Regions from separate parts of the Apilactobacillus apisilvae genome, predicted to be linked through region 1. Evidence: predicted binding sites of a transcription regulator. Region 1 holds the regulator's gene; the other holds the start of a gene.

Region 1 (15,447 bases):
CAACTATTAAGCATTTTTGGTGGTAATGATAGAGATTAATTATTAAAAAAGATGATGTTATTACAACATCATCTTTTTTATTTTAGATATAATTAATATTGATAAGTGTTAAAATTTAATTATAAAATATTTTACAGTTAAAAGGAGAATTTTATGGCTGAAAAGAGATTACTATTGATAGATGGTAATAGTATTGTTTATAAAGCTTTTTATGCTTTAATCAATCAAGTAGAACGCTTTACTAATAATAAGGGTGTTCATACGAGTGCTATCTATGGATTTAATAATATGTTAGATATTATGCTAAAAAAAACCAATCCCACACATGCCTTAGTTGCATTTGATGCTGGTAAAACGACTTTTAGAACTAATATGTATGATGGTTATAAAGCAGGAAGACATAAAACTCCAGAAGAATTAATCGAACAATTTAAATATGTAAAAGAGCTTTTAAAAGCCCGTGGAATTAAAACTTATGAGCTTGATAACTATGAAGCTGATGATATTATTGGAACCATTTCTAAGGAAGCAGATAATAACGGCTTTCAAACAACAGTTGTTACAGGAGATAATGATTTAACTCAGTTATGTTCAGAAAAAACGACTGTTTCTATCTCTAATCGTGGTGTTTCAGGTGTAACTCATTATGATACTGATTATGTTAAAGAAACAATGGGAATTACACCACAACAAATTATTGATTGGAAAGCACTCAAAGGTGATAGTTCTGATAATTATCCCGGCGTAAAAGGTGTGGGCGACAAGACATCTTTAAAATTAATTAAAAAATTTAATAGTGTCGAAAATCTTTATGATAATTTGGATGAAGTCAGTGGTAAAAAGCTTAAAGAACATTTGATTGAAGACAAACAAGAAGCTTTTTTAGATAAAAAATTAGCTAGAATTCATCGTGATGCACCGATAGATATTGAATTAACCAATTTAAATTATTTAGGTGATAATCTAGAAGCGTTAGTTAAATTTTATCGTGAAATGAATTTTAAAAAATTTCTTAGTCAAATGGATTTTGATGAAACCAAGGATATGAAATCCATTAATTATACTGAATTAACTAAAGATAATTTAATAGATTTAAAGAACAATAATGATGAGGTTACTTTTTATTTAGGTATTGACGGTGAAAATTATCATAGTGACAACTTCATTGGATTTGCTTTAAAAATTGATAATGATAATTATGTTTCCAAGGACATCAATCTTTTAAAATTACCTCAACTAAAAAATATTTTAGAAAATAATAATATTGTAAAAAATGTTTTTGATACTAAAAGAACTTATGTTGGATTAAATCGTCTTGGCATTACACTAAAAAATGTCGGTTTTGATTTATTATTATCCTCATATTTACTAAATACTAACGATAATAGCAATGATTTAGGTCGAGTAGCCAACGAACATGACTACTTTGAAATTCAATCTGATGAAGATGTTTATGGTAAGGGTGCTAAGCGCAGAATTCCTGAAGATGATGTTTTATATTCACATTTCTCAAGAAAGCTTATGGCAATTCAGTCCCTCAAACAAAAATTATTAGATGAGCTAAACGATAACCAACAAATTGATTTGTATAAAAATCTTGAACTTCCATTAGCTTTTGTTTTAGCTAAAATGGAAATTGATGGAATCTTTGTTGATAAAGATATTCTCGATCAAATGAGTAGTAAATTAACTGAACGAATCAGTGAAATAGAACAACTTATTTATAATGAAGCTGGTGTGAAATTTAACATTGCTTCTCCTAAACAACTGGGAGAAATTTTATTTGAAAAGATGCACTTACCAGTTTTAAAAAAGACCAAAACGGGGTATTCAACAGCAGTTGATGTTTTAGAAAAATTAGCATCAAATTATCCCATAGTTCAAGAAGTACTGGACTATCGTCAATTATCTAAAATTTTATCAACTTATATAGTTGGTTTGTCTAAAGATATTCATGATGATCATAAGGTGCATACTAGATATCTGCAAACACTTACACAAACGGGTCGTTTGTCTTCTGTTGAACCTAATCTTCAAAATATTCCAATTAGAACTGAAGAAGGCCGTAAAATTAGACAAGCTTTTGTGCCAAGCCATAAAGATTGGCAAATCTTTTCATCTGATTATTCACAAATTGAATTAAGAGTTTTAGCCTCAATTTCAAATGATAAAAACATGCAAGATGAATTTATTAATAATGATGATATTCATGCATCTACTGCTAGAAGAATTTTTGACTTGAAAGATAATAGTGATGTTACACCTGAGCTAAGAAGACAAGCTAAGGCTGTTAATTTTGGAATTGTTTATGGAATTTCTGATTTTGGTTTAGCTAACAATACTGGAATAAGCCGTAAGGATGCTAAACAGTTTATCGAAAAATATTTTGCCGAATATCCTGATGTTAAAAACTATATGGATGATATTGTTGGAAAAGCGAAGAATAACGGTTACGTTGAAACTATTTTGCATCGTCGTAGATATTTACCTGAAATTAACTCTAGAAACTTTCATCAACGTTCTTTTGCAGCAAGAACTGCTATGAATTCTCCTATTCAAGGTAGTGCGGCTGATATTATTAAAATAGCAATGATTAAAATGCAAAAAGCTTTAAAAGATAATAATTTAAAGGCTAAAATGTTATTACAGGTTCATGATGAATTAATATTTGAAGCACCTAATGATGAAATTAAAATATTAGAAAAGCTTGTACCTAAAGTTATGGATTCTGCTCTGAAACTAAAAGTTCCACTAAAAGTTAAAAGTCATTATGGAAAAAATTGGTATAATATTAAATAAAAAGTGAGGTTTTTGAAATGCCAGAATTACCTGAAGTTGAAACTGTTAGACAAGGACTTACTCAACTAGTCAAAGGTTCTCATATTAATAGTATTGATGTTTTATATCCTAAAATGATTAATGTTAGTCCAGAAAAATTAAAAGTTACTTTAACTAATCAAAAAATTGAAAAAATAGATCGTAGAGGGAAATATTTATTGTTTCGTTTTTCAAATGGAATGACATTGGTATCTCATTTGAGAATGGAAGGTAAGTATGATGTTGAACCAGAAGGTACTGAACCTACCAAACATACCCATGTTATTTTTCACTTAGATGGAGGTAGAGAACTTAGATACAAAGATAGCCGTAAATTTGGTAGGATGTATTTGATTAAAAATGGTGATGAACATACATTATCAGGATTAGGAACAATTGGTCCTGAACCAACTAAAGAAGACTTAACTTTTGGTTATATGAAATCAATTATGAATAAAGCTAGAGGGAAAATTAAACCATTTTTGCTTAATCAAAGCAATATTGCTGGTCTAGGTAATATATATTGTGATGAAGTTTTATGGTTAAGTAAAATTCATCCAGAAACAATAACTAATACTATTCCAGATAATCAAATTATGGATTTAAGAAGTAATATTATTGAAGAAATAAAGATGGCCATTAAAGGACATGGAACAACTGTTCATTCTTATTCAAATGCTTTCGGTGAAGCTGGTCAATTTCAAAATCAACTGCACGTATACGGCAAAGCTGGTAAACCTTGTGAAAGATGTGGTACTAGTTTTGAAAAAATTAGAGTAGCTCAAAGAGGAACCACTTTTTGTCCTAAATGTCAGAAACAAGTGTCAAATAATGACTAAAATTATTGGCCTTACTGGTGGAATTGCAACTGGTAAATCTAATGTTTCAGAATGCTTGTCTGAAAATGGTTATGAAATTATTGATGCTGATAAAATAACTTATGAATTACAGCAAAAAGGAACTAATTGTCTTAATGATATTGTTAAATATTTCGGTAACCATATCTTGAATGATGATGGTAGCTTAAATCGTAAGTCGTTATCTAAAATTGTTTTCAGTAATAAAAGTAATTTGACATCCTTAATGAGAATTATGGATCCATATATTAGATTTTCTGTAAATGATAGAATTAACAAATCTACTGAAAAAACTATAGTTCTTGATGCACCAACTTTATTTGAAAGCGGATATTCTTATATGTGTGATAAAATTGTTGTAGTTACTTGTACTGCAAATAATCAATTACTAAGGTTAATTGCACGCAATGGTTTGAGTATTGCTGATGCTACTAAAAGAATTGCCAATCAGTGGCCATTAGAATTTAAGGAAAGACTAGCTGATAATCTGGTTGATAGTAATGGTTCTATTATGCAAACACGTTCGCAAGTGGTAAAATTATTCAATAAAATATCTAAAGAAATTAATTGAGGTGACAGTTAATGCAATGTCCTCATTGCCATAAAAATTCATCTAGAGTGGTCGATAGCCGTCCTACTGAAAATGGCCAAGTTATTCGTCGCCGTAGAGAGTGTGAAAAGTGTGGTTATCGCTATACTACTTTTGAAAGAATTGAACAAACACCATTATTGGTAGTTAAGAATAATGGTAATCGTGAAGAATTTAATAGAGAAAAAATATTACGTGGAATTATTAGATCTGCGGAAAAAAGACCAGTTTCTATGGATTCAATGAAAGAAATTGTAGATAATGTTGAAAGTAAAATTAGATCAATGGGAGAAAATGAAATTCCTAGTCAATCTATTGGTGAGTATGTAATGAAAGAGCTTGTTAATGTTGATGAAATTGCTTATATTAGATTTGCAAGTGTTTATCGTCAATTCAAAGATATGACGGTCTTTTATAATGAACTAAAAGAGGTTATTGATAAAGATCATCAAAAGAATGATGGTAAATAATGATGGAGAATTGCTCTAAGCTGAATCCACAAGATAATTTTCAAATTTTTTCTAGCTATTATAATATTTCTGACATTGAAAGAGAATCATTAGACATGTTATATCAACCAATAATTGGGATTAATGCATATGCGTTGATCAATTGTTTTTGGAGAATGTATGAACATGATACCGATTTTTCAATGCATGCTAATTTTGAATTACTAGCATATTTAAATATAGATATTAAAGCATTTTATGAAGCTAGACTAAAATTAGAAGGATCAGGGTTAATTAAGACATACATTAAAGATAATAAGTATGTTTATCGCTTGGTTAATCCTTTAAATCCAACTGAATTTTTTAAAGATGATTTATTAAGTGTTACACTTTTACAAATTGTTGGAGAAAATCGATATACAGATTTATCAAATTCTTTAGTTAATGATACTTTATCTTTAGACGGGTTTGATGACATATCTAAAAACTTCCTTCAAGTATTTAATATTAAGGGGAGCGAGTTATCTAAGACACCTGATGTTATCAATCAAACTAAAGAAATGATTAATGATTATGAAGATAAAGGATCAAATAAACCAAATATAGATGACGATTTTGATTTTAGTTTGATATTATCTATTTTAGAGAGTTCTTTTGTTAACTTGAACGATGTTAAAAAAAATCATGAATTAATTAATTCTGAGCATCTTTTATATGGGATTGATGAAACAAATATGGCGCGTTTAATTGAAAGATCAACTAATGTTAACAACAATGTTTTTGATCCTAAAAAATTAAAAATATTAGCTGATCGACAATTTAATAATCAAAACAGTGTTCAAGAAGACAATCGTAAAACATATATTCCAGAAGATACACAAAAGTTAGATAATTCTGAAAAACAAATTGTTGAGATGGCTCAAGAATATTCACCGATTGATTTTTTGCAAGGACTCAAGGTTCAAGTGGATGGTTTTGTTCACGATAATGAAGTTAGGACAATTCGTGATGTGATTGAAGTTTCTGTACTAAAACCTGAAGTAATTAATATGATTACTTATCATATTATTATTGATCAAAAAAAATCTGGACTAAGTAGAAACTTATTTACAACGATTGCTGATAATTGGTCACAGAAGGGCGTTCGCACTGCTGAAGACGCAATCACTGAAATTCGCAATCGTAAAAAAAGTAATGATGAAAAAAAACGTGAACGAAAACGTAATTATCGAAAACCAATTAAGGAAGAATTACCTGATTGGGCTAAAAAAAGTAATTCTACTAAAAAAAATGTATCTATCGATAATAATTTAAGCAATTCTAGAAGAAAAGAATTAGATGATAAACTGAAAAAAATTAGAAGCTGGAGAAAAGAGGGAAGATAATGGAAAATTTAAGTGACGAATTATCTAACTTAATGATTAATAAAAAATTTGGTGAACGATTTAAATCATTAGCTAATGAAGTTTTTCAAGATAAAGAGGTTAAAAGATTTTTAAGTAGTCATAATGATGAATTAGATCATTCTACGATTATTAAATCAATTTCTAAGCTATATGAATTTGTTAGAGAACGTAATAAGGTTAATTCTGGTGAAGAATCAACTATTCCTGGATATCAGCCAAAATTAGAACTAAGCAAAAATGCAATCAACGTTGCATATGTTCCAACTAAAGAAAAAATTGAATCGATAAGGGCTAATAAAATGTTAAAAAAAATGCATTTAGTTGCTTTACCTGACGCTTTACGTAAAATTAATTTTGATTCTTTTTATAATGATAACAATCAAATTAGAGCAAATGCTTATGATAATTGTTTACAATTTATTAGTGATTATGAAGAGAATCCTAAATCTTACCATCAGGGTATATATCTGTATGGTGAATTTGGTGTTGGCAAAACATTTTTAATGGCAGCTATGGCTAATGAGTTAGTCAAAAATGGTCATGAAGTAATGCTATTGCATTTTCCTAGTTTTGTTACTAATATCAAAGGTTCAATTCAAAATAATACAGTTTCTAAAAAAGTTGGTAAAATTAAAATGACACCTTTGTTAATATTAGATGATATTGGTGCTGATGATATGTCTTCTTGGATTAGGGATGATATTTTTAGTGTTATTTTAGAATATCGAATGCAAAATGAATTACCTACTTTCTTCACTTCTAATTATTCGATGGATCAATTTGAAAATAATCACTTGAAGTTTAATAATAAGGGTGATGAAGAACCTTTAAAAGCACAAAGAATTATGCAAAGAATACACTTTTTATCAAAAGAAGTTCAAATGACTGGATATAATCGTCGCCCTCAATAATTTTAACTTGACAATTTAACTTTAAATGATGATAATAGTAGTTAATTAGAAGATATGACTTATCTTGATCTATTACAGGGAAAGAAAACATTTACTGGAAGTTTTCTTATTTAATCACTTTAAGTTACCACTTCTTAAATTTCTAAAGGATAATTTTAGAACGGGTAGTTTCCGTTACTTACTATTTATGAGGTCCATAATTTTAATTTATGGATAGAATTCGGGTGGAACCACGTAAATTACGTCCCTAGTATTACACTTTTTGTGTAGTGCTAGGGGCTTTTTTGTTTTTAACTTCCCGTTTAAAAATTTAAAGAGGAGAGATATTTATGGCTAGCCTTTCTTTTGAATTCCCAGATGGAAATGTAAAAGATTTTGATGAAGGTGTAACTACTGAAGATATTGCTAAATCAATTTCTATTAGTTTAGCTAAAAAAGCTGTAGCTGGTAAGATTGATGGTGAAATGGTAGACGTTGATTTACCATTACAATCAGGTGGAAAAATTGAAATTGTTACTAAAGATAGTGATGATGGTTTGAAGGTATTACGTCAAACTGCAGCTCAATTATTAAAAGCAGCTTTAGCAGATCAATTTACTAACATTCAATTTGGTGAAAGTAATACTAACGATGATGGTTTTTTTGTTGATACTGATAAACGTGAAACTCAAGTTAGTGCTGATGAATTACCACAACTTGAAGAACGTATGAACAAAATGGTTAAAGATAACGTTAAAATTGAACGTAAAGTTCTAAGTCTAGAAGATGCATTAAAACAAGTTGATGGTGATCCATACCAAGCCAAATTAGTTAATAAGTTAGCTAAAGATAACAAAGTAGTCTTTTATCAAATTGGCGATTATTTAGGATTAGGCGAAGGCGCTGTTATGTCTTCTGCTAAACCACTAAAAGCCTTTAAGTTACTATCAGTTGCCGGTGCTTATTGGGAAGGTAAATCATCAAACCCAATGTTACAAAGAATTTTTGCAACTGCTTTTTATAAAAAAGCCAACTTGGAAGATGATTTAAACAGACGTCAAGAAGCTAAAGAACGTGATCATCGTGTTATTGGTAATAAATTAGATTTATTCTTTGTTGATCCTAAAGTTGGTGCTGGTTTAGCATACTGGATGCCTAATGGTGCAACTGTTCGTCGTGTTGTTGAAAGATATATTGTTGATAAGGAACTAGCAAATGGTTATGAACATGTTATTACGCCTGTTCTTATGAATTTAAATGCTTACAAGACATCTGGTCACTGGGATCATTATCGTGATGATATGTTCCCCCCAATGGATATGGGTGAAGGTGAAGAACTTGAATTACGTCCCATGAACTGTCCAAGTCATATTCAAATTTACAAACACCATATTCGTTCATATCGTGAATTACCAATTCGTATTGCTGAATTAGGTATGATGCATAGATACGAAAAATCTGGAGCTTTATCTGGACTACAACGTGTTCGTGAAATGACATTAAATGATGGTCATACCTTCTTAGGTGTTGAACAAATTCAAGATGAATTTAAAAAGGTTCTTCATTTAATGACTGAAGTATACAAAGATTTTGATATTAGTAACTATCACTTTAGATTAAGTTATCGTGATCCTAAAAACACTGAAAAATATTTTGATGATGACGAAATGTGGAATAAATCTCAATCTATGCTTAAAGGTGCTATGGATGATCTTGGATTAGACTATGTTGAAGCAGAAGGTGAAGCAGCTTTCTATGGTCCTAAGCTAGATGTTCAAACATACACAGCAATGGGTAATGAAGAAACCTTATCAACTATTCAATTGGACTTTATGTTACCTGAAAGATTTGATTTACATTATGTTGGTGAAGATGGTCAAGAACATCGTCCAGTTATGATGCATCGTGGCTTAGTTTCAACGATGGAAAGATTTATTGCTTACTTAATTGAAGTATATAAAGGTGCATTCCCTACATGGTTGGCTCCACATCAAGTTAAAATTATTCCTGTAAGTATGGATAAACATGGTGATTATGCTAAAGAAATTAATGAAAAATTAGTTCAAATGGGAATTCGTTCAAGTGTTGATGATCGTAATGAAAAGATGGGTTATTTAATCCGTGATGCTCAAACCAATAAAACCCCATACACATTGGTTGTTGGTGATAATGAAATGAATTCTCAAAGTGTATCAGTTCGTAAATACAGTGAACAAGATAGTAAAGATGAATTATTTGAAGATTTTGCAAAAGAAATTAAAAATGATATTGCTAATTATTCAAGAGGAAATGAATAATTTGTTGACAAGCATATTATAATTTGATATTATTAGTTTATTGAAAAAGCAGAAGCCTTCCCGCTTCTCGCCTAAGTGATAATTAAGTTGCTAGGCATGATATCGGATAAACCTTTGTACAGCAAAGGACAAATGCGGGAGCCTTCTTGGCTTCCGCATTTTTTCTGCTTTTAATATACTTGGAGGTGAATTACCATAGCAAACGATATGATGGTTAATGATGGAATTCGAGCACGTGAAGTTCGTTTAATTGGTGCAAATGGTGATCAATTAGGAGTTAAATCAACATCAGAAGCGATGAAACTTGCTGAAGATGCAGGCTTAGATCTTGTAGTTGTTGCTCCTAAGGCTAAACCAATGGTTGCTAAAGTATTGGATTACGGTAAATACCGCTTTGAACAACAAAAGAAAGCTCGTCAAGCTCGTAAGAAACAAAAAGTTGTCAGTGTTAAGGAAATTAGACTTAGCCCAACTATTGATACTAATGATTTTAATACTAAATTAAAAAGAACTAAGACATTCTTGTCAAAAGGTGAAAAGGTTCGTGTATCAATTCGTTTCAAGGGACGTGCCATCACACATAAGGAAATAGGTCGTGATGTTTTAAACAGAATGGCAGATTCTACATCAGATGTTGCTAATGTTACCCAACGAGCAAAAATGGACGGTAGAAGTATGTTCCTAATGCTCGCACCTAAATCAAGCGATAAAAAATAGTTAGTATTTATTAATACTTTAAAGAAATTAAGGGAGGATTTTATAATGCCAAAGACTAAAACAAACCGTGCTATTGCTAAGCGTTTCAAAAAAACTGCTAAGGGTGGTTTAAAGAGTGCCAACGCTTATACAAGTCACCGTTTTCATGGTAAAACTAAGAAACAACGTCGTAACTTACGTGGAACTAGCATGATTAACAAAACTACTGCTAGCAAATACGAAAAAATGTTTTAATTAATTGAAACACAATTTTAGGAGGATTTAAACATGCCAAGAGTTAAGGGTGGAACAGTTACTCACGCACGTCGTAAACGTGTTTTAAAAGAAGCAAAGGGTTACCGTGAAGGTAAACATAGTCTATTTAAGACTGCTAAAGATCAAGTTATGAAGTCACGTGAATATGCTTTCCGTGATCGTAAAGCAAACAAGAGTAATTTCAGAAGATTATGGATTGCTCGTATTAACGCTGCAGCTCGTATGAATGGATTAAGCTACAGTAAGTTAATGCACGGTCTAAAACTTTCAAATATTGAAATGAACCGTAAAATGTTAGCTGATTTAGCAGTAAATGATGAAAAAGCATTTGCTTCATTAGCAGAAACTGCTAAGAAGGCTGTTAAATAAGTTTTATATACAATCAAAACTTTCACCACTTAACGTAAGTAGGTGGGAGTTTTTTTCTTATTAATTGAGTATTTATTCTACTCAATTAATTATACATACTTTAGTTAGAGGAGTTAGCTATATAATGATATCTAAATTTAAACCAACATGGATGATACCAATGATATATAATATATCACCAATTAAATTAGAAGACATGGGAATTAAAGCTGTATTTACAGACTTAGATAATACTTTAATTCCTTGGAATAATCCATATGGAACTCCTCAACTAAGAAATTGGCTTAAGAAATTAAAAAAACATAATATTAGATTAGTTGTAATTTCTAATAATAAGCACTCAAGGGTAAAAAAAGCCTTGGAAATGTTGAATTTAGATTTTATTTCCCGATCGTTTAAGCCTTTGCCTAAGGGTATTGATAGAGCTTTAAATAAATATCATTTAGACAAAAAACAAGTTATAATGGTTGGAGATCAATTGTTAACAGATGTTTGGGCATCAAATAATGCAGGCGTTAGAAGCGTTTTAGTTAAACCGCTTATTTCAACTGATGCCTGGAATACTAAGCCTAATCGTTTTATCGAAAAGAAAATTTGGAAAAAATTATTAAAAAAATATAATGATTTAGAATGGCAGGAGGATATTAATGACTGAAAATATATCTAATGAAGATTTACGTTGTATTGGATGTGGTTCTGAGATACAAACTGACGACAAAAATGCTTTGGGTTATACGCCTAGTTCTGCTCTAGAAAAAGCTAAAGATACTGGTGAAATTTATTGTCAAAGATGTTTTAGACTACGCCATTATAATGAAATTTCACCAGTTAGTCTTACTGACGATGACTTTCTAGCCTTATTGAATCAAATAAGAGAAGCTAATGCTTTAATTGTTTATTTGGTGGATATTTTTGACTTCAATGGTAGTTTGATCCCCGGATTACATCGTTTTGTTGGTGATAATCCAGTAATGTTAGTAGGTAACAAAGCCGATTTATTACCTAAGTCACTAAAAAATAGTAAATTAAAAGATTGGATTAGACAACGTTCAAATGAAGCTGGAATTAGACCAATTGATGTAGAATTAGTATCGGCAAAAACTAATGAATCTGTTGATAGTTTGCTTGAAAATATCGATAAATATCGTAAGAATCGTGATGTTTATGTTGTAGGTGTTACTAATGTTGGTAAGTCTACCTTAATAAATCAAATCATTAGACAAAATACGGGTATTAAAGAGCTTATTACTACTTCTAGATTTCCTGGAACCACTTTGGATAAAATAAGTATTGATTTAGAAGATGGACATAAATTAATTGATACCCCAGGAATTATTCATCAAGAACAAATGGCTCATTATTTAAATGGAAAAGATTTAAAAATAGTTGAACCACAAAAACAAATCAAACCTAAAGTTTATCAATTAAATCCAGAACAAACGCTCTTCTTTGGTGGGGTTGCTAGATTTGATTATGTTAATGGTGACAAGAAACATGGCTTTACAGTTTATGTAGAAAATGATTTATTTATTCACCGTACCAAGTTAATCAATGCAGATAACTTTTATGAAAAACATTTTGGTGAAATGTTAACGCCACCTAGCGAAGATTCAATAAAAGAATTTCCTGAATTAGTTCGTTATGAATTTAAAACGGATCAAAAAAGTGATTTAGTGATTGAAGGATTAGGTTGGATTACTGTACCATCAGGAGTTGTAGTTGCTGGATGGGCCCCTAAAGGTGTATCTGTATTATTAAGAAGAGCAATGATTTAAAAAGGAGAACATGAATGAATTTAAGAGGTAAACAAAAACGTTATTTAAGATCACAAGCTAATCGTATGAATCCACTATTTTCAGTAGGTAAAAATGGATTAAATGATATTTGGTTGGAGCAAGTATTGGATGCATTGCAAAGAAGAGAATTAATCAAGATTAATATTCAACAAAATGCTGATGAAGATGTTGATGATGTTAAATCATTTATTGAAGAAAATAGTGATATTAATGTTGTTCAAACAATTGGTAAAACTTTATTGTTGTTTATGCCTGCAAGTAAGGAAAAGTTTCAAAATTATTCTGTAGAAGTAAAACATATCTAAAGAAGGTGTATAAAGTACAATGGTTAATAAAGTTGTACAAAAAAAGCCAAAGAAGAAAATTGGTATTTTAGGTGGTACATTTAATCCTATTCATAATGGACATTTATTTATTGCAGAACAAGTAAGAACTCAACTTAATTTAGATAAAGTCTTTTTTATGCCTGATTATAAACCGCCACATATTGATTCCAAAAATGCAATTGATTCAACCTATCGTGTACAGATGGTTAATTTAGCAATCAAAGATAATCCTTATTTTGCAACATCAATGGACGAAATTAATCGTAAAGGTAAAAGTTACACATATGATACAATGGTTACTCTAAACAAAAACAACCCCAATGTTGAATATTATTTTATTATTGGTGGAGATATGGTTAACTATCTACCCAAATGGTATAAAATTAATGAACTAAATAATATTGTTAATTTTGTTGGTGTTCAGAGAGATGGATATAGTACAGAGTCTCCATATAGAGTTATTAACATTGATATACCTAAATTAGATATTTCTTCAACTTTGATACGCAATCACATTAAAAAAGGAAATTCAGTCCGCTACTTGATTCCAAATGCAGTTTTGGATTATATAAAGGAGCATCATATTTATGAATGAAATTAAACTAACATATAAAGAAAACGTTGTTCCATACACTAGAGAAGAACTAGTTAATAAGTTAAGAAGCTCATTAAAGACATCTAGGTTTGAACATGTGTTGAGAGTAGAGCAAATGGCAATTAAGCTAGCCAAATTAAATGGGTATGATGAAGAATTAGCTAGTATTGCTGGATTAGTACATGATTATGCAAAACAACGTCCAGATGAAGATTTTATCGCAACAATCAAAAAATACCATTTAGACGAAGATTTATTAAAATATGGAAATGCAATTTGGCATGGTGCTGTTGGATATTTATTAGTTGAACATGAACTGGGGATTTATAACGAACTAGTACTAAACGCTGTTAAATATCACACCACCGGTGCTAATTATATGTCAACTTTGGATCAAATTGTATACATGGCTGATTATATTGAAATGGGACGTGACTTTCCAGGCGTAGATGATGCCAGAAAAATTACATTTAATAATTTACAAGATGGTGTTGCATATCAAACTAAGCATACTTTAAATTATTTAATTAGTAATAATAAATCAGTTTATCCTAAAACTATAGATACTTATAATCAATGGGTCGTTAATTCAAATATAAAATAATAAGGAGAATTTTATAAATGAGTAGTCAAAATAAGCTAGAGATAGTAGTAAAAGCTGCAGCAAGTAAAAGAGCTAATAATATAGTTGCATTAAATGTTCGCAAAGTTAGTTTAATGTCAGACTATTTTGTTATTATGGATGCTAATTCAAATCGTCAAGTTAAATCAATTGCTGATGAAATTGTTGATCAAGCAGAAGAAAACAGATTTGAAGTTCAACAAGTTGAAGGCAAAGATACTGCAAAATGGATTTTAGTTGATTTGGGAGACGTAATCGTACATGTTTTCCAAAGTGATGAGAGAGAATATTATAATTTAGAAAAATTATGGTCTGATGCACCATCTGTTAATATTGATGAATGGACAAAGTAATATGATTTATCAAAAATTTGCTGAATTATACGATGAATTATTTGATCCAACCATGTATGATAAATGGTTGGATTTTGTTAAATCTAATGTAAATAAATCAAATGATATATTAGATATTGCTTGTGGTACCGGTAGACTAATATCTTTAATGGAATCTGAAGGATATAAAATTAGTGGTATGGATATTTCATCTGATATGTTAACAATGGCTGAAAATAATTTTAGTAATCACAATAAAAATATCCAGTTAATTCAAGGAGATATGTTAAATCTATCTTCTTTTCCAAATTATGATACGATAACTTGTTTTGATGATTCATTATGTTATTTGGACGATATTTTAGCGGTAGAAAAAGCATTTATAAATGTTTTTAATCATTTAAATGAAAATGGAAAATATCTATTTGATGTAATTACTCCTTATCAAACTGATGTAGTTTATCCAGGGTATATGTATAATTATCACGATGATGATCGTGCTTTTATGTGGACCTCTTATGTTGGAGATAAGCCACATTCGGTTGAACATGATTTATCATTTTTTAATTATAATTATTCAATTGATGCTTATGATGCATTTAGTGAATTACATCATGAAAGAACATATGATTTAAATGAATATCTTAAAAAGTTAAAAAATGCCGGATTTGAAAATGTTAATGTTTATAGTGATTTTGGTAAAGAGAAAATATCTAAAGATACAACTAGATGGTTTTTTGTTTGTGAGAAGGGCTAATTGATATGCTGAAAGCTGTAGGAATTATAAGTGAATATAATCCTTTTCATAATGGACACTTATATCATATAAAAAAAGCTAAGGCTTTAACCCATGCTGATATTTGTGTTGTTTTAATGAGTGGAAATTGGGTACAAAGAGGACAACCAGCTATTTTAGATAAATGGGATAGAACCCAAATGGCGCTTGATAATGGAGCTGATTTAGTCTTAGAATTACCATTTCAATTTGCAGTGCAACCAGTAGATATATTTGCTAAATATTCAGTAAATATTTTAGGTAGCCTTAATTGTACGTGGCTTTCATTTGGAAGTGAGAATCCTAATTTAAATTTTTATGAATTATCTAAAATTTTAGTTAATGATCATAAATT
Region 2 (15,447 bases), 720 kb from region 1:
TATGCTCCATGGTATCCAGCTGGAACATTTAATTTAATAAGGATGTTATTATTTGCATTCTTTTCACTACTGTTTAAAAACTTCACAGCTGCACTTTGATCAACACTAGTTGATTGAAATGCTGCATCAGAATAAACCGATCCAACTTGATTTTTTTGACCGTTTAATCCTTTAGAATAACCAACACCGTTTAAGCCACGGTAGACAGTCATTGGTTTTTTCAAATTAAACTTCTTTAAAGCAGCTTGAATATTTTTCACTTCAGCTTTGGTCTTGGTAATTTTTTTAGATTTTCCTGTACGTAGATAAGTATTATCGTTGTTATATCCAGAAAGACTGTAGTCACCAACAGCTTTATATTGGGTCTTACTTAATCCTTTTGACCACTTAGCTCCTTCAGCATATAAATTATCATAATCTTTCTTACTATAATAATAGCTCTTATTTGGATAAGAAACACTATTAATATTATTAACTTCTAAAGTTGCAGAATTACCAGGAATAGTTACTAATCTGTTATTGCCATCTTTAATCGTCATAACAGTTCCCTTTTTAATCGTAACTTGATTGGAACTATTCTGTTCATTAACAGTTAAATCTTGGTTAGCTACTCTTTGAGTAACCGGCGCATCAGAAGTATTAAAATTTGATTCCTTATTAGTCACAGTAGATACATAATTTGTATTATTTTTTTGTTTGGCATTAGCAACTTGTCCAGATGTAATTGTAAAACCAATTGCTAAAGTCGACAAAAGTGTAATTAAACTTGCACGTTTCATAATTTTCCCCCATTAGTAAATACATATTAAATAGATTATATCTTTTATAATCAAAAATTAAACTATTTTGCTCAAAAATAAATAAAGCATTGAGATAATTCAAATCCCAATGCTTTATTTTTTATAGATTTTTATTATTGATTCTGTATTCCAAATATTCATCGAACTCTGGACGGTCTTCCAATTTATCAAAGTTCTTGTAAATGAACTTATCCATAGCATGGCCCATACCTTCTAATTCTGGAGCAGAAAAACTTTCATCTAGTTCATCTTGAATTTCTTGTAAATGTTCGTTGTAGCCATCTAAAAATTCTTTAAGTAAACTAATTTTGTCTTCTGATGCATTTTGTTCAGTTAAATCATCGATTTTAACTTTAATTAATTTTTGTAACTTGTAATAATGATTAAAACGTTTTGCATAAGTTTGTAGCTCTCTTAAGTTAGCAACAAAAGTATAACGTTCATCGAATTGACCATCTAAGGCAATTCTTGAAAAACGATTGATCATTCTTACCATTGGATCATATTTAGGATCTAATTTGCTGAAAGTAATTTGTCTTTCTGGTAATTCAATTACCGGTAATTTACGTTGTTCATCTGGCATAATTAAAAATCTTCCTTTCAATTATATATTGTTTAATATATTTGATAGTTCTGTTACTAACATTAATTCATAGTTATCTATTAGTCAATTAAAAGATTATCACATTAAGTAAATCAACCTAACTTATTATCTTAGACGACTTAAACATTCTCAATAATGATGGTAATAGTATCATGAAATAAACAAGTAGGATTAAACCACTAATAACAAAAATCATCGAAGTATTAGACACTATCTTAAACATTATAGAGAAAAATAAAGCACCAAGCGGCATCGTAGACATGTTCAAAGCTATAATCAAAGACATTACTCGCCCTAAAAAGTCATTTTCAACGTTTTTTTGAATAAGAACTTGAGTTGTAATATTAAGAATAGCAAGTAAAAACATCAAGGCAATCATAATAACACCTACAAAAATAGAAACAGTTATTGGTGTATGGAAAAATGCAATCCCACTAATACTAATTAACATAAAGATTCCCAATAATGTCGGTAAAATAAATTTAATCATATAGCCAGCTTTTTTAGGCATAATGCTCATAGTTAATCCGCCGAGTAACATACCAACAGAAGCTGCTGATTCATAAACACTAACTGGTCCATTTCCTAAGTGCATTTGAATTTTAGTAATGTATGGAACCCCGATGGTTATCGATGTAAAACAAAAGTTAAAAACAGCACCAATCATAATAATATATCTAACAAATTTAAATCCTTTAATGTAGTTAAAGCCTTCTTTAAATTTATCGAGCGATGACTGCTTAGAATTTTCACTTGATACTTGCTTAATTTTATAAAATTTCATTGAAGAGGTAATTAATAATGAAAAAATGCTAGAAATGATCTCAATTAAAATAAATAAATCAAAACCAATTATTGAATATAAAGCTACTCCTAACATCGGAGCAAAGATTGATGAAATTGAACTAGCAATCTGCGTTAAAGAACTTAATTTTTCAATTTTTTCATCATTAACCAACTCATGAACTGAAGCATCATATGCAGTACTACTAAAATTAGTTGAAACGGAATTAATAGATAAAAAAATTATAACTGGAATAAGCTTACCGTTACCGTTAAACATGTTAATGGTAAAATAGAATATAGTCATTGTGATGATTCTAATCATCATACTAGTCAAAATGATATTTTTGTGTCGATATGTATCTACAATATTTCCGATTGGGACCAAAAACAATAAACTCATAATGGGACCAATAATCATTCCAAGACCAGAACTAATTGGTGATTTAGTTTCAGATAATAGCATTAAACCCATTGCAAAAGAAAGCATCCCACCACTAAAAGATCCAATTATATTACTAGCAAAATCTTTTACAATTTGTAAATTAGAAGCATGATTAGAAATATTTATCTTTGTTTTGGCGATAGTTCCACCATTAGAGTCCATAACATTGAACACCCTCTAGCTTTTATTAGTTAATGAAAAGTATAGTTTAGTTATATATAATGTCAATAGATTAAAATAAGATTAAAAAATAATGAGGATAATATGTAATGAGTTTTATATCCAATATTTTAACTATCCTAGTGGCCATTGAATTTTTATTTATCATGGTTATTCAAACTTTTCAAACCACTTCAGATAATACAAGCCGTGTATTTAACATTCCTAAAGATGTTTTAAAAAATAAATTTAATAAAACTTTAATGAAAAATCAAGGCATCTATAACGGATTAATTGGTATTTTATTACTATATAGAACTCTTTTCGCCAACCATCCTAAAGAAATTGTAATCCCAATCTTAATATATACAATAATTGTAGCGATTTATGGTGCTTTTACTAGTCAAAAAAGTATCATTATCAAACAGGGATTGTTACCAATTATTACTCTAATTGTTATTATATAAATAATAGTCGAACCACAAAAAGTGATTCGACTATTTTTAATTTCTGAATATAATCCAAGCAACAAATAGTGGTGCAAAAATAAACATTAAAAATTACAATTATTGTATTGCCACAGCATAACGTTTGTAGTTATAAGCTTTTGCTAGTAATTTAGATTTAACCCAATACTTACCACGATTAGGATCTGAAATATGATAATAACCACGTTCATAACCATCCATCAATACAACATGACTATTAACAATACCATTTCCCCATTTATAATGTTGATATTCTGGAGTCTCACTATAATGGCTAACAATATAAACAATTACAGGGTTACCTATTTTAATTTGATGTTTTAAATCTTTCACAATTGAGCCAGTCATATCTTTAACATGATGATATAGATTGCCCCAACTAACCAATGCTTTCGGATATATTGACTGAAATTTATTATCTTGATCCTTAATATATGGGGAACCAGCATAACCATTATTAGGATTATCACTTTTACTGTAAGGCATTTGTTTTAAAAAGGTTGATAAATTAGTTTTCGAAAGGATTCCTTTTTCATGAAAGCCTTCTAGTAAGCTAGCCGCTTCACATCCATTCCAAGCTTTTGAAGATTTTTGATTAATATATGGTGCATCCAAATTAATAGCATGTGCATTTGCTTCAATTGGCCGATTAATATAAGTACCTGGAATTTTGTTATTGCTAATGTATAAATTGATGGAGAATATAATGACTAAGAATAAGCAACCAGTTAATATGAATTTCTTTTTATATTTTAACAAACTACTAAACCACCCGTTTTATTTAATAATACATACATTTTAGCTTAACATATGGTTAATAGATATGATAAAAGATAGTCCTTAAGAAAAACGTAATATCTAAATTATTGGATAAAAAAATGCCCTACAATTTTTGTAAGACATTTTTTATTATTGAACTGCTACTGCATATTTTTTATAGTTATATGATTGTTCAAATGAACTAGCTTTAACCCAGTATTGTCCATGGTTAGGATCTGAAACATGATAATATCCGCGTTCATATCCATCTAATAATACAACATGACTGTTATCAATTTCAGTCCCAAAAGAATATTTTTTATATTGAGGTTTTTGATAACCACTTACAATATAAGTTAATACTGGATTACCAGCATCAATTTGTTTTTTCAAATCATTAATTGATGAACCAGTCATATCTTTTACTTTATGATACTGGTTACCCCATTTATCCAGTGCTTTAGGAAAAATAGATTCAAAATATTTTCCACTACTGGAATATGGAGAACCAGCAAATCCGTTGTTAGGATTGCCATCCTTAGAGATGGGCATTTGTTTTAAGAATTCTTTTAAGTCGGTATTTAATAAAACACCTTTAGAATGAAAAGCTTCTAGTAAACTAGCCGCTTCGCAGCCATCCCAAGCTTTAATTGCTTTTTGACTAATATATGGTGCATTTAACTCAACTGCGTTAGCATTTTTTTCAGCCGGCCTAATTGAATACGTTCCAGAAATTGGATCTTCATCATTCATAGAACCAAATGTTGTATAACTTGCTCCAAAAATTGCCAAGGCTAAAAATCCAATGAATAATATTATTTTTTTATAATTAAGCAATGACAACACCACCTTGAATAGTTAATTAGACATAACATCTTAATGTTAATACTATTATCTTGAATTAATTCATAATTAATTCATTTGAAAACAAATATTAACATTAATGAAATGTTTATTGACTATAAGTTTATGTTTAATTACTTAAAATAACCTTAATATAATAAAATAAGCAGTTATATTACTATATATTAAAAACCAAGACTGGTATAGTGTAATTGAGCTGGGCAAGACTTTTAGGTTAAAATATCACTTTTCATTTACTTACAACACAATTTCGTACTATATAAACTTTTTAATTTTGACAATAAAATTATATTAAAATATTTTGGAGGTAAACTTATGTACAATATTCTTGATATAAATATAAATGGTAATATGTTAGCTTTACCAGCAGATGATAGATTAATAAAAATGGCAATACAAGGTAAGGATAACGAAAATTACAAAAATATATCTAATGATAATGGTGATACATTAAGTGCAGATAAGTCAACTGATGAATACATAAACGCTTTTATTGAACTAAATCATTTCATAAAAACTTATCACAAATTCTTTATATATTCAAAATTATTTGAAGACGCTAAAAATTCAAATGATACAGAAAGTGCTGCTAAATTTAAAAAAATAGCGATTGATAATAAACCTGCCCTAGCAAAAGTTAATGATAAATATGTCAAAAACGATCTAGTATTAGACTTATTTAAACAGCAATCAGATAAACTAAAATAAAAAAATGTATCAAAATTAAGATACATTTTTTCTATGAATTATATACTATCATAAAAAGAGTGGATTAACATGGCTAAAAAGAAGCGATTCAAAGACTCATCATTTGCTTTCTGGTTAATTATAAATATAGCATTATTCGTAGTAGTTTTTCTTTCGACAATATCTTTAATTGTATCAGCTATTGCAGTTATATTATTAAATATTATTTGGCTCATTAGAAAATTATTTGTTATGTTTGGTAAAGGTAATTCATTTGATGATGTTGTTTTAAATATAATTAATACTTTTGGAAATTTTAAAAAAAGTATTAATAAATTTTTACGTTATAATCCATTAACTGAAGCTACTTTTCATTTTTTCAGTAAACTTAATAGCTTATTAATGAAAATGTCTATTACAAAAAGATTCTTTATTGTCAAAGTGTTACAAATAAATCTTCTTATTATTGAATTTTACACACAAACACTTAATATATGGGAGATTATATGTTTCATTTTATTACTAAGATTTATCAAAGTAGTCCAAAGGATGGACGATAATACTAATGATAGCGCCATTGAATTGATTATATGGATAATGATGGATTTAATAGCAATTGTTCAATTATTATTTTATATTAGATAGTTTATTTGAATTTATATTAATTAGCGATATATTTAACATAGCTTTATTTAAAAAATAACACCTATTAAATAATTAAAAAGGAGCAGTGAATAAAATGAACTTAGATGATGCAAGCAAAGATCAAATTCTGGAAATTGTGAACCAATATAAAAGATATTACTATATTAAAATGGATATGCTACAACAGATTCGACAACTACAACAACAAGCAAATGTTTCATTACATACTGAATTACACAATGACAGTCAAAATTTTCAGGATGACTTAAATAATTCAATCAATATTAATCTATCAGGTGATAAAAATAATATTGAAAAAAATATCATCAATGAATTTACTCAAAACATTGCTGATGATGCTTTTAAAATCATTATGAAAGATGAATCATCAAAAAGTGCTTCAGAACTAGCAAAATATATTCATGGTGAAGATATTTTTCTTGGTTTCAGTAATATTGGTAGTATTTTTAAAGATATTAACCGTTGGATGAAAAATTAATCAAAACGCTAAAAAGTATCCTAAATTTTTAGGATACTTTATTTTTATCTAAAATGTGGATGATTTCCCGCATTAAATCCTGAAATAATTGTGGGTAGAATTGATAAACAAAAGGCTACAAACAAAACAATCATCAAAATATTAATCCATTTATTTTTAATTTTAATTCCAAATTTCTTCATCAATTTATCTATTTTCATAACAGCAACGAAATTAATAATACATATAACCATTATAAACATCTCTGCTGTATCATTTAATTTAACAATATTTAAAGCATCGATAATTAAAATAACTAAAAATAATATATTAGTTGTTACCAATAATTGACTAATTGGCTTCATTCCACTTATAACATCTTTCTTTTTTAAATATTCCTTCATTCCGTTATCCTCCTTTAATAGTAAGTTTAGTGATATATCATAATATTCACTCAACTTAATCAAGCTTGTAATGTCAGGATATGTTTTTTCATTTTCCCAACTAGAAATGGTTTGTCTTGAAACAATCATATATTTTGCGACTGTTTCTTGAGTTAAAATTTTGTCTTGGCGAGCTTTTTTCAATCGTTCTCCAAATTGCATATATTTATCACCTCTTGTTGTTTAAAATATTAGTTTAAATTTTAATGAAATACTAGCAATGATTCCTTGCAACATTGATTTAACAGCATTTTAAATATAAAAAGCAATATAAAAATAAAATCATTTAAGATAATAATAAATTTTACTTAGTTAATAATAAGATTGAACAATTCTTATATAAATTTTTAAAACATTAAGTTTTTTAAACAAATAATTACCATTTCTACGGCTTTATGAGAAAATTAAAAGTTTATAATGGTTCGCTATACACTATTTGAATTACTTTTCAAGAATGTAATTACACTATATCTATGTGTTAATCTGGAAACAGACACAATTTATAGTGTATTTTTTATTTTGAAAGGTTCTGTATAAATGTTAGACACTCTATTCAACCATTTAAATGTTATCAAGAACACTGGAGACAAAACTCCATTTTATAAATACAAAATTGATTATATTTTTGATCAGTTTAAATTTTCTGATGAAACTAGAACTAAATTTTTTGAAAAATTAAACTTATTGACAAAAGATACAAGTGAAATCACAGCAGTACATATTCATGATTTTATAATTCAATTTCTAGAAGAAAATAATCTTTTAGATAATAAAAAACAATATTTAGATTTTCAAAAAAAGGATCAAGAAAAATTTGCAAAAGCCACTGATGTTGAACACAAAATTAATCAATTATTTGGTCGTGAAGATCGAGTTGTTCATGAAAACGCCAATAAGGATAGTAATGTTTTCAATACGCAACGGGACTTAGAAGCTGGTGCTGCTAGTAAAGCAATTGGTCTAAAAATGCTGCCAGGAATAGTAGCGAAAGCTCATTTACGCGGTGATATCCATTGGCATGATTTAGATTATTCACCTGCAACTCCTGAAACGAATTGTTGTTTAGTCGACTTTAAAGAAATGCTAACGAATGGTTTTAAGATTGGTAATGCTGAAGTTAAATCACCTCGTTCGATTCAAACTGCCACTGCGCAAGTTTCACAAATCATTGCCAATGTTGCTTCACTACAATATGGTGGACTATCGTTTGATCGTGCTGATGAAGTTTTAGCACCATTTGCTGAAATTAATTATAAAAAACATTTAGAAGTAGCTAAAAAATGGGTGCCAAAAGATGAACAAGCTGCTTATGCCAAAGATAGTACGAAGCAAGATATCTATGATGCCATGCAATCACTAGAATATGAAATTAACACTTTGTATTCATCCCAAGGTCAAACCCCATTTACCACCGTTAGTTTTGGCTTAGGAATTAATTGGATTGAAAAAGAAATTCAAATCGATATTTTAAAAATTAGAATTAAAGGTTTAGGAAAAGAACGTCGTACTGCTATCTTCCCCAAGTTAATTTATACCTTGAAGAAAGGTCTTAACTTAAAACCAAATGATCCTAATTATGACGTGAAAGAATGGGCAATTGATTGTGCCACAAAACGGATGTATCCAGATATTTTAATGTATGACAAACTTTGTGAAATCACTGGTAACTTTAAGGCTCCCATGGGGTGTCGTTCATTTGTTCCCAAATGGGTTAGTCCTGAAGGTAAGGAAGTCAATGCTGGTCGTATGAACTTAGGAGTAGTTACTGTTAATTTACCAAGAATTGCTTTATTTGCTAAAGGAAACAAAGAACTATTCTGGAAGATTTTTGATGAAAAATTACGCATTGTCCATCAAGCCATGGCATATCGAATTGAACGCACTAAACAAGCCAAGCCCGACAATGCTCCATTACTTTATAAATATGGTGCCTTTGGTAAACGCTTGAATTCTGATGATGATGTTGACCAATTATTCAATAATGAACGAGCAACTGTCTCATTAGGATACATTGGACTTTATGAAGTTGCGACTTCCATCTATGGACCTGATTGGGAAAACAATGATGAAGCACATGAGTTCACGGTTAGCATTGTGCGTGAACTAAATAATTTATGTAAGAAATGGTCAAAACAAAGTGGTTATCACTATAGTTTATATTCAACTCCTGCTGAATCATTAACTGACACCTTTGCTCAAGATGATATTGAAAAGTTTGGCAAGATTACTGATATTACTGATAAAGAATACTACACTAACAGCTTTCACTATGATGTTAGAAAACGCCCTAATCCATTTGAAAAATTAACTTTCGAAGAAGCATATCCTCATTATGCCTCAGCTGGATTCATTCATTACTGTGAATATCCTAACTTAAAACAAAATCCGAAAGCTTTAGAAGCAGTATGGGATTGGGCATATGATCACGTCGGTTATTTAGGTACTAATACTTCGATTGATAAATGTTTCAAATGTGGCTTTAAAGGTGATTTCAAGTCCACTGCACGTGGCTTTGAATGTCCACAATGTGGAAACCATAACCCTAAATACTGTGATGTGGTTAAAAGAACTTGTGGTTACCTAGGTAATCCTCAAGCACGACCAATGGTCCATGGTCGTCACGTTGAAATTTCATCACGTCAAAAGAATATGTCGAAAGGAATGATTAAAGATGTCGCAAAGGAAGAGACAGCCAAACAATCCAAAGCCTAAAGAATGGCTTGCTGATGATTTAAGTTTACAATATATTGCCGATTACAAGCCCTTTAACTTCGTTGATGGTGAAGGTATTCGTTGTAGTATTTATGTTAGTGGCTGTAATTTTCATTGCCCTGGTTGCTATAATGTGGCATCGCAAAACTTCCATTATGGACAACCATATTCAAAAGACTTAGAAGATCAAATCATTGAAGATATGAAAGCCGATTATGTTCAAGGATTAACGCTTTTAGGTGGTGAACCCTTCTTGAATACCCAAGTTTGTTTACAATTATGCAAACGAGTTCGGAAAGAATTTGGCAATAACAAGGATATTTGGTCATGGTCAGGTTACCGCTGGGAAGAATTAATGAAGGAATCTTATGATAAATTAAAATTATTATCGATGATCGATATTTTAGTTGATGGGCGTTTTATGGAAGATAAAAAAGATTTAACTTTGCAATTTCGCGGTAGTTCTAACCAACGAATTATTAATGTACCAAAATCATTAGAACAAGATAAAGTTGTGATTTGGGACAAACTAGTTCATTAGAAGGAGGCCCTACTTTGTTAGAAATTAAAAATTTGCACGTTAAAATTAACGAAAATGGTAAAGAAGTTATCAAGGGATTGAACCTAATAATTCCAGATGGTGAAGTCCATGTGATTATGGGACCTAATGGAACTGGTAAATCCACCCTTTCACAAACAATCATGGGGTCCCCCAAATATAGGATCACCAGTGGTGAAATCTATTTTAATGGGACCGAATTAAATGAATTGGCCACTGATGAACGCGCTCGATTAGGTTTATTTATTGGAATGCAATATCCAACTGAAATTAGTGGAATTAAAAATGTTGATTTTATTCATGCAGCTATGAATGCAATTAAACCGGATGATGAAAAAGTTAGTGTTTTAGAATTTATGCAACGTTTAGATCAGGTAATGGAATTTTTAGATATTCCAGAAGACTATACCAATCGTTACTTAAATGAAGGCTTTTCTGGTGGTGAAAAAAAGCGCAATGAAATTCTTCAGATGATGATGATTCAACCCAATTTAGCAATTCTTGATGAAATCGATTCAGGCTTAGATATCGATGCATTAAAAGTCGTTTCAAAGGGAATTAATAAAATGCGTGATAATCAGTTCAGTTCATTAATTATCACGCATTATGATCGGATTTTAAAATATGTTCGACCCGACGTAGTTCACGTTATGATGGATGGTCGGGTTGTTACCAGTGGTAATTATCATTTAGCTGAGCAATTAGAAGCTGGGGGATATGCAACATTACGTGATAAATTAGGAATTGATGCAAAGTTGGTGGATGACTAATGAGTCTTTCGATTCAAGAATTTACACAACAAAATAACGAACCACAATGGTTATCAGTTAAAAGAATGGTAGCAGCTAAAATCGCTCCAACTCTTTCCATTGAAAACCAGCAACGATCATTCAATTTTAATCAGCCAGAATTAAATTACTCGGAACTTAACACTAATAACCAAGCCAATTTAATTCATAAAAATGATCGAGTCATTGCTATGGATTTATTTGTAGCTGCCAGCAAATATCCTGAATTAATCCAAGAAAACTTAATGGAAAAAGCAATCCCATGGCGTGAAAACCAATTGAACGCTAACCATTTGGCTTATTTACAATCTGGTGGATTTGTATTTATACCTGATAATAAAGACATTAAAACACCCATTAACGTCAGCAGACTAGTTAAACATCACGATCAAGAAAAACATTTATTAATTATTGCAGCTGCTGGTTCAAAAGCTAACCTTATTTTTGAAGATGAAACAAATAATTCTAATAATGATCGAATAATGATTGAAGTACTATTAGGTGACCACGCTAAAGTTAATTTTTATGATGCTGCTTTATCGAAAGCTAAAAATTCACATCGAGTTTTAAATGCTTATTTAGCACAAAATGCTGAATTAAATACTTATGTTGGATTGTTTAATCATTTTAATAGTCGGTATGATAGTAATATTGATTTAGATGGGATTGGCAGTTCAGCAAATATTAATTTAATTAGTCTAGCTGATAAGCAACAAAAACAATTTATTAAAACCAAAATTACTAATCAAAGTGAACATACTAGTGGCATCATCACTGAACGCGGCATTGTTGCCGATGATGCTAGAACGATTTGTGATACAACGGGGCAAATCAAACAAAATGCTCCTAATAGTTATTCTGATCAAAGCAGTCGCTTATTAACATTATCATCAACTAGTAAAGGTAAAATTGACCCAATTTTACTAATTGATAATCATGATGTTGTTGCTGGACACGCTGCTAGTGTGGGACGCGTAAATGCTGACCAATTATATTATTTAAAAACTCGTGGCATTCCAGCAAAAGAAGCTCGTTTATTACTAACTCGTGGATTTTTAACTCCATTAATAAACAAATTTCCTGATGAAGATATTCGACAAAAAATGATTGTTAATTTAGAGGAGCGAATCAATGGATAATCAAAAGATTAGAACAGATTTTCCAATGTTAGTTAAACATCCCAAATTTATATATTTTGATAACGCTGCAACAACCCAAAAACCACTTTCAGTAATTAAAGCAGTGACTGATTATTATGAAAATGATAATTTCAATGTCCATCGCAGTGTTTATTCAGCGGCTGAAAAAACCACCCAAATGTTTGAAGAATGTCGTAATAAAGTAGCTAAATTTATCAATGCTAAAACCAATCAATCAATTGTTTTTACTGCTGGAACAACCCAAGGAATTAATCAAGTCGCAAATGGTTATTATAAATATAATTTAAGTCGTGGTGATGAAATTGTTGTCTCCATTGCTGAACACCACAGTAATTTATTACCCTGGCAAAATCTTGCTAAAGAAAAAAATGCCAAATTAAAATATATTGATATCAACAATGATGGAACTTTAAATCTAGAATCTGCCAAAAAGATAATTACACCTAAAACTAAACTGATAGCAATTACCGCAGTATCTAATGTTTTAGGCAACATTAATAACTTAAATACATTAATTAAAATTGCACACCAAAATAATACTGATGTATTGATAGATGCTGCACAAGCCGCACCCGAAATTCCAATCAATGTACAAAAGATAGATGTAGAATGGCTTGCCTTTTCTGGTCATAAAATGCTAGCACCTACTGGGATTGGTATATTGTATGGTAAGAAAAATTTGTTAGAAACAATGAAGCCGACTCAATTAGGTGGTGAAATGATTGAGCATGTCGAAAAAAACAATTTTTCCACTAAGGAGATTCCATATCGCTTAGAAGCTGGTACCCCCAACGTTGAAGGTGTCATTGGATTATCAAAGGCGGTCGATTATCTAAATAATATTGGTATGATGAATATCCAAAATTATTGTAAAAGCTTAGGTCAATATCTATATGATCAACTATCCAAAATTACTGATGTAAATGTCTATGGACCAAAAATTCGTCAAACTGGAATTGTCGCTTTCAATATAAAGAATATTCATCCTCATGATGCTGCAACTTATCTAGATTTTAATAATATTGCAGTGCGTGCTGGTCAACATTGTGCCGAACCACTAACAAAAAAATTAGGGGTGAATGCTACGTTACGTGCTAGTATATATTTTTATAATAATCAAGCTGAATGCGATCAATTAGTTAATCAGGTTATTGAAATGAGGTCATTTTTCAATGGAAATTAAAGATTTATATCAACGGGTAATTTGGGAAAATGCTAAAAACTGTCCTAATGACCAAGTCGAAAATGATTCTATTCATCTACATAACCCCACTTGTGGTGATGATATTTTAATTAGTGGTGAATATGAGCATAATATTTTAACTGATATGAAAATCAAAGCAGATGGCTGTATTATTTTTAAGGCCGCAACTAGCTTTATAAAATCACTTTGCATGAATAAATCTAAATCAGAAATCGAACAAATTGTTTTAACTTTTTCTGAATTTATGACTAATAATCAAAATGCTGACAAAAATATATTGGGTGATGCCTTCGTTTTACAATCAGTTAGCCAATTACCCATGCGAATTAAATGTGCAATGCTTCCCTTCAAAGCAATTTATCAACTAGTAAATGGAGATGATAGTAATCGATGATTCAATTAAACATTTAAATGATGATTATCAATATGGATTTAAGGATGATTTTAATCCACTCTATTCAACTGGCGATGGATTAAACGAAGATATCATTCGAGCAATTTCTGCCCACAAAAATGAACCAACGTGGATATTGGATATTAGATTAAAGGCATTTAAAATTTATCAAAAATTACCCATGCCTGATTTTGGACCGGATTTATCTGATTTAGATTTAAGTAAAATTAGGTATTTTCAAAAAGCTGCTGATCATGTTTCAAGAGACTGGGATGATGTTCCCGACCAAATCAAAAACACTTTTGAAAAAATTGGCGTTCCAGAAGCAGAAAGAAAATATTTAGCTGGTGCCGAAGCCCAATATGAATCAGAAGCGGTCTATGCAAATATTAAAAAAGAGTTTAAAGAAATGGGCATTATTTTTAGTGATACCGATACCGCTTTAAAAGAACATCCTGATTTAGTTAAAGCCTATTTTGGTAAATTAGTAACCCCACAAATGAATAAATTCGCAGCTTTAAATACCGCTGTTTGGTCTGGTGGCGTCTTTTTATATGTACCTAAAGGTGTTCACGCTAAGATTCCAATTCAAGCTTTCTTTAGAATTAATGCTGGTCGGACTGGTCAATTTGAAAGAACTTTAATTATTGTGGATGAAGATGCCAGTGTGAATTATGTTGAAGGATGCACTGCGCCTAGTTACTCAGAAGACAGTTTACATGCTGCCAATGTCGAGGTTTTTGTCAAAAAGAATGCTTTTTGCCGTTATACAACCATTCAAAACTGGTCGGATAATGTTTATAGTTTAGAAACAAAACGAGCATCTGCTGATGAAAATGCAACGATGGAATGGGTTGATGGAAATTTAGGATCAAAAGTAACCATGAAATATCCTAGTATTGATTTAAATGGTCCTAATGCAACTGGTACCATGCTATCAATTGCTTTTGCTAACAATGAAATTTATCAAGATACTGGATGCATCATGCGTCATCATGCTCCACATACTTCTTCTAATGTGGTTTCTAAATCAATTTGCAAATCTGGTGGAATTTGTAATTATCGCGGAACCATTCGGATGAATAAAGAAGCCCATTATTCGAAATCACATATTGAATGTGACACGATTATTATGGACGATGAATCTGCTAGTGACACAATTCCGCATAATGAAATTAATAATGGCGATTCTGAAGTTGAACATGAAGCCAAAGTTTCCAAGATTTCTGAAACTGACTTATATTATTTAATGAGCCGCGGATTGTCAGAAACTGAAGCTACTAAAATGATAATTATGGGATTTATTGAACCCTTCTCCAATCAATTACCAATGGAATACGCTGTAGAACTAAATAAACTAATCGATTATCAAATGGAAGATTCAGTGGGTTAGTTATAAATCATAATGTTTCATGTGAAACATTATGATTTTTTTGTCTCATATTTATTGAAAATTATACGTATAGTGGTAAAGT

Evidence for each region. Region 1 encodes NrdR, which represses ribonucleotide reductase genes. Its sites were predicted from a motif close to ACACNATATATNGTGT; they were not measured.
Region 2: nrdD (anaerobic ribonucleoside-triphosphate reductase) is a predicted target of NrdR. The motif match lies at 7,649-7,664, and genes of this name have one in related genera.

Annotation. Positions count from the first base shown of each region.
Region 1 is NZ_CP093362.1:265,535-280,981, forward strand. It holds gene MOO46_RS01350 (Bax inhibitor-1/YccA family protein) at 1-39, shown strand, start outside; gene polA (DNA polymerase I) at 154-2,799, shown strand; gene mutM (bifunctional DNA-formamidopyrimidine glycosylase/DNA-(apurinic or apyrimidinic site) lyase) at 2,817-3,656, shown strand; gene coaE (dephospho-CoA kinase) at 3,649-4,245, shown strand; gene nrdR (transcriptional regulator NrdR) at 4,257-4,733, shown strand; gene MOO46_RS01375 (replication initiation and membrane attachment family protein) at 4,733-6,097, shown strand; gene dnaI (primosomal protein DnaI) at 6,097-7,029, shown strand; gene thrS (threonine--tRNA ligase) at 7,359-9,305, shown strand; ribosomal protein L20 leader region at 9,346-9,476, shown strand; gene infC (translation initiation factor IF-3) at 9,513-10,022, shown strand; gene rpmI (50S ribosomal protein L35) at 10,068-10,256, shown strand; gene rplT (50S ribosomal protein L20) at 10,290-10,646, shown strand; gene MOO46_RS01405 (YqeG family HAD IIIA-type phosphatase) at 10,771-11,301, shown strand; gene yqeH (ribosome biogenesis GTPase YqeH) at 11,294-12,421, shown strand; gene yhbY (ribosome assembly RNA-binding protein YhbY) at 12,436-12,747, shown strand; gene MOO46_RS01420 (nicotinate-nucleotide adenylyltransferase) at 12,767-13,363, shown strand; gene yqeK (bis(5'-nucleosyl)-tetraphosphatase (symmetrical) YqeK) at 13,356-13,967, shown strand; gene rsfS (ribosome silencing factor) at 13,985-14,338, shown strand; gene MOO46_RS01435 (class I SAM-dependent DNA methyltransferase) at 14,340-15,074, shown strand; gene MOO46_RS01440 (nucleotidyltransferase) at 15,080-15,447, shown strand, end outside.
Region 2 is NZ_CP093362.1:1,019,607-1,035,053, forward strand. It holds gene MOO46_RS05205 (ADP-ribosyltransferase) at 1-779, opposite strand, end outside; gene MOO46_RS05210 (hypothetical protein) at 901-1,383, opposite strand; gene MOO46_RS05215 (MFS transporter) at 1,502-2,794, opposite strand; gene MOO46_RS05220 (DUF1304 domain-containing protein) at 2,902-3,258, shown strand; gene MOO46_RS05225 (C39 family peptidase) at 3,358-4,038, opposite strand; gene MOO46_RS05230 (C39 family peptidase) at 4,189-4,875, opposite strand; gene MOO46_RS05235 (hypothetical protein) at 5,218-5,610, shown strand; gene MOO46_RS05240 (hypothetical protein) at 5,680-6,234, shown strand; gene MOO46_RS05245 (hypothetical protein) at 6,329-6,733, shown strand; gene MOO46_RS05250 (helix-turn-helix domain-containing protein) at 6,778-7,317, opposite strand; gene nrdD (anaerobic ribonucleoside-triphosphate reductase) at 7,693-9,867, shown strand; gene nrdG (anaerobic ribonucleoside-triphosphate reductase activating protein) at 9,827-10,408, shown strand; gene sufC (Fe-S cluster assembly ATPase SufC) at 10,423-11,196, shown strand; gene MOO46_RS05270 (SufD family Fe-S cluster assembly protein) at 11,196-12,353, shown strand; gene MOO46_RS05275 (aminotransferase class V-fold PLP-dependent enzyme) at 12,346-13,557, shown strand; gene sufU (Fe-S cluster assembly sulfur transfer protein SufU) at 13,547-13,972, shown strand; gene sufB (Fe-S cluster assembly protein SufB) at 13,956-15,365, shown strand.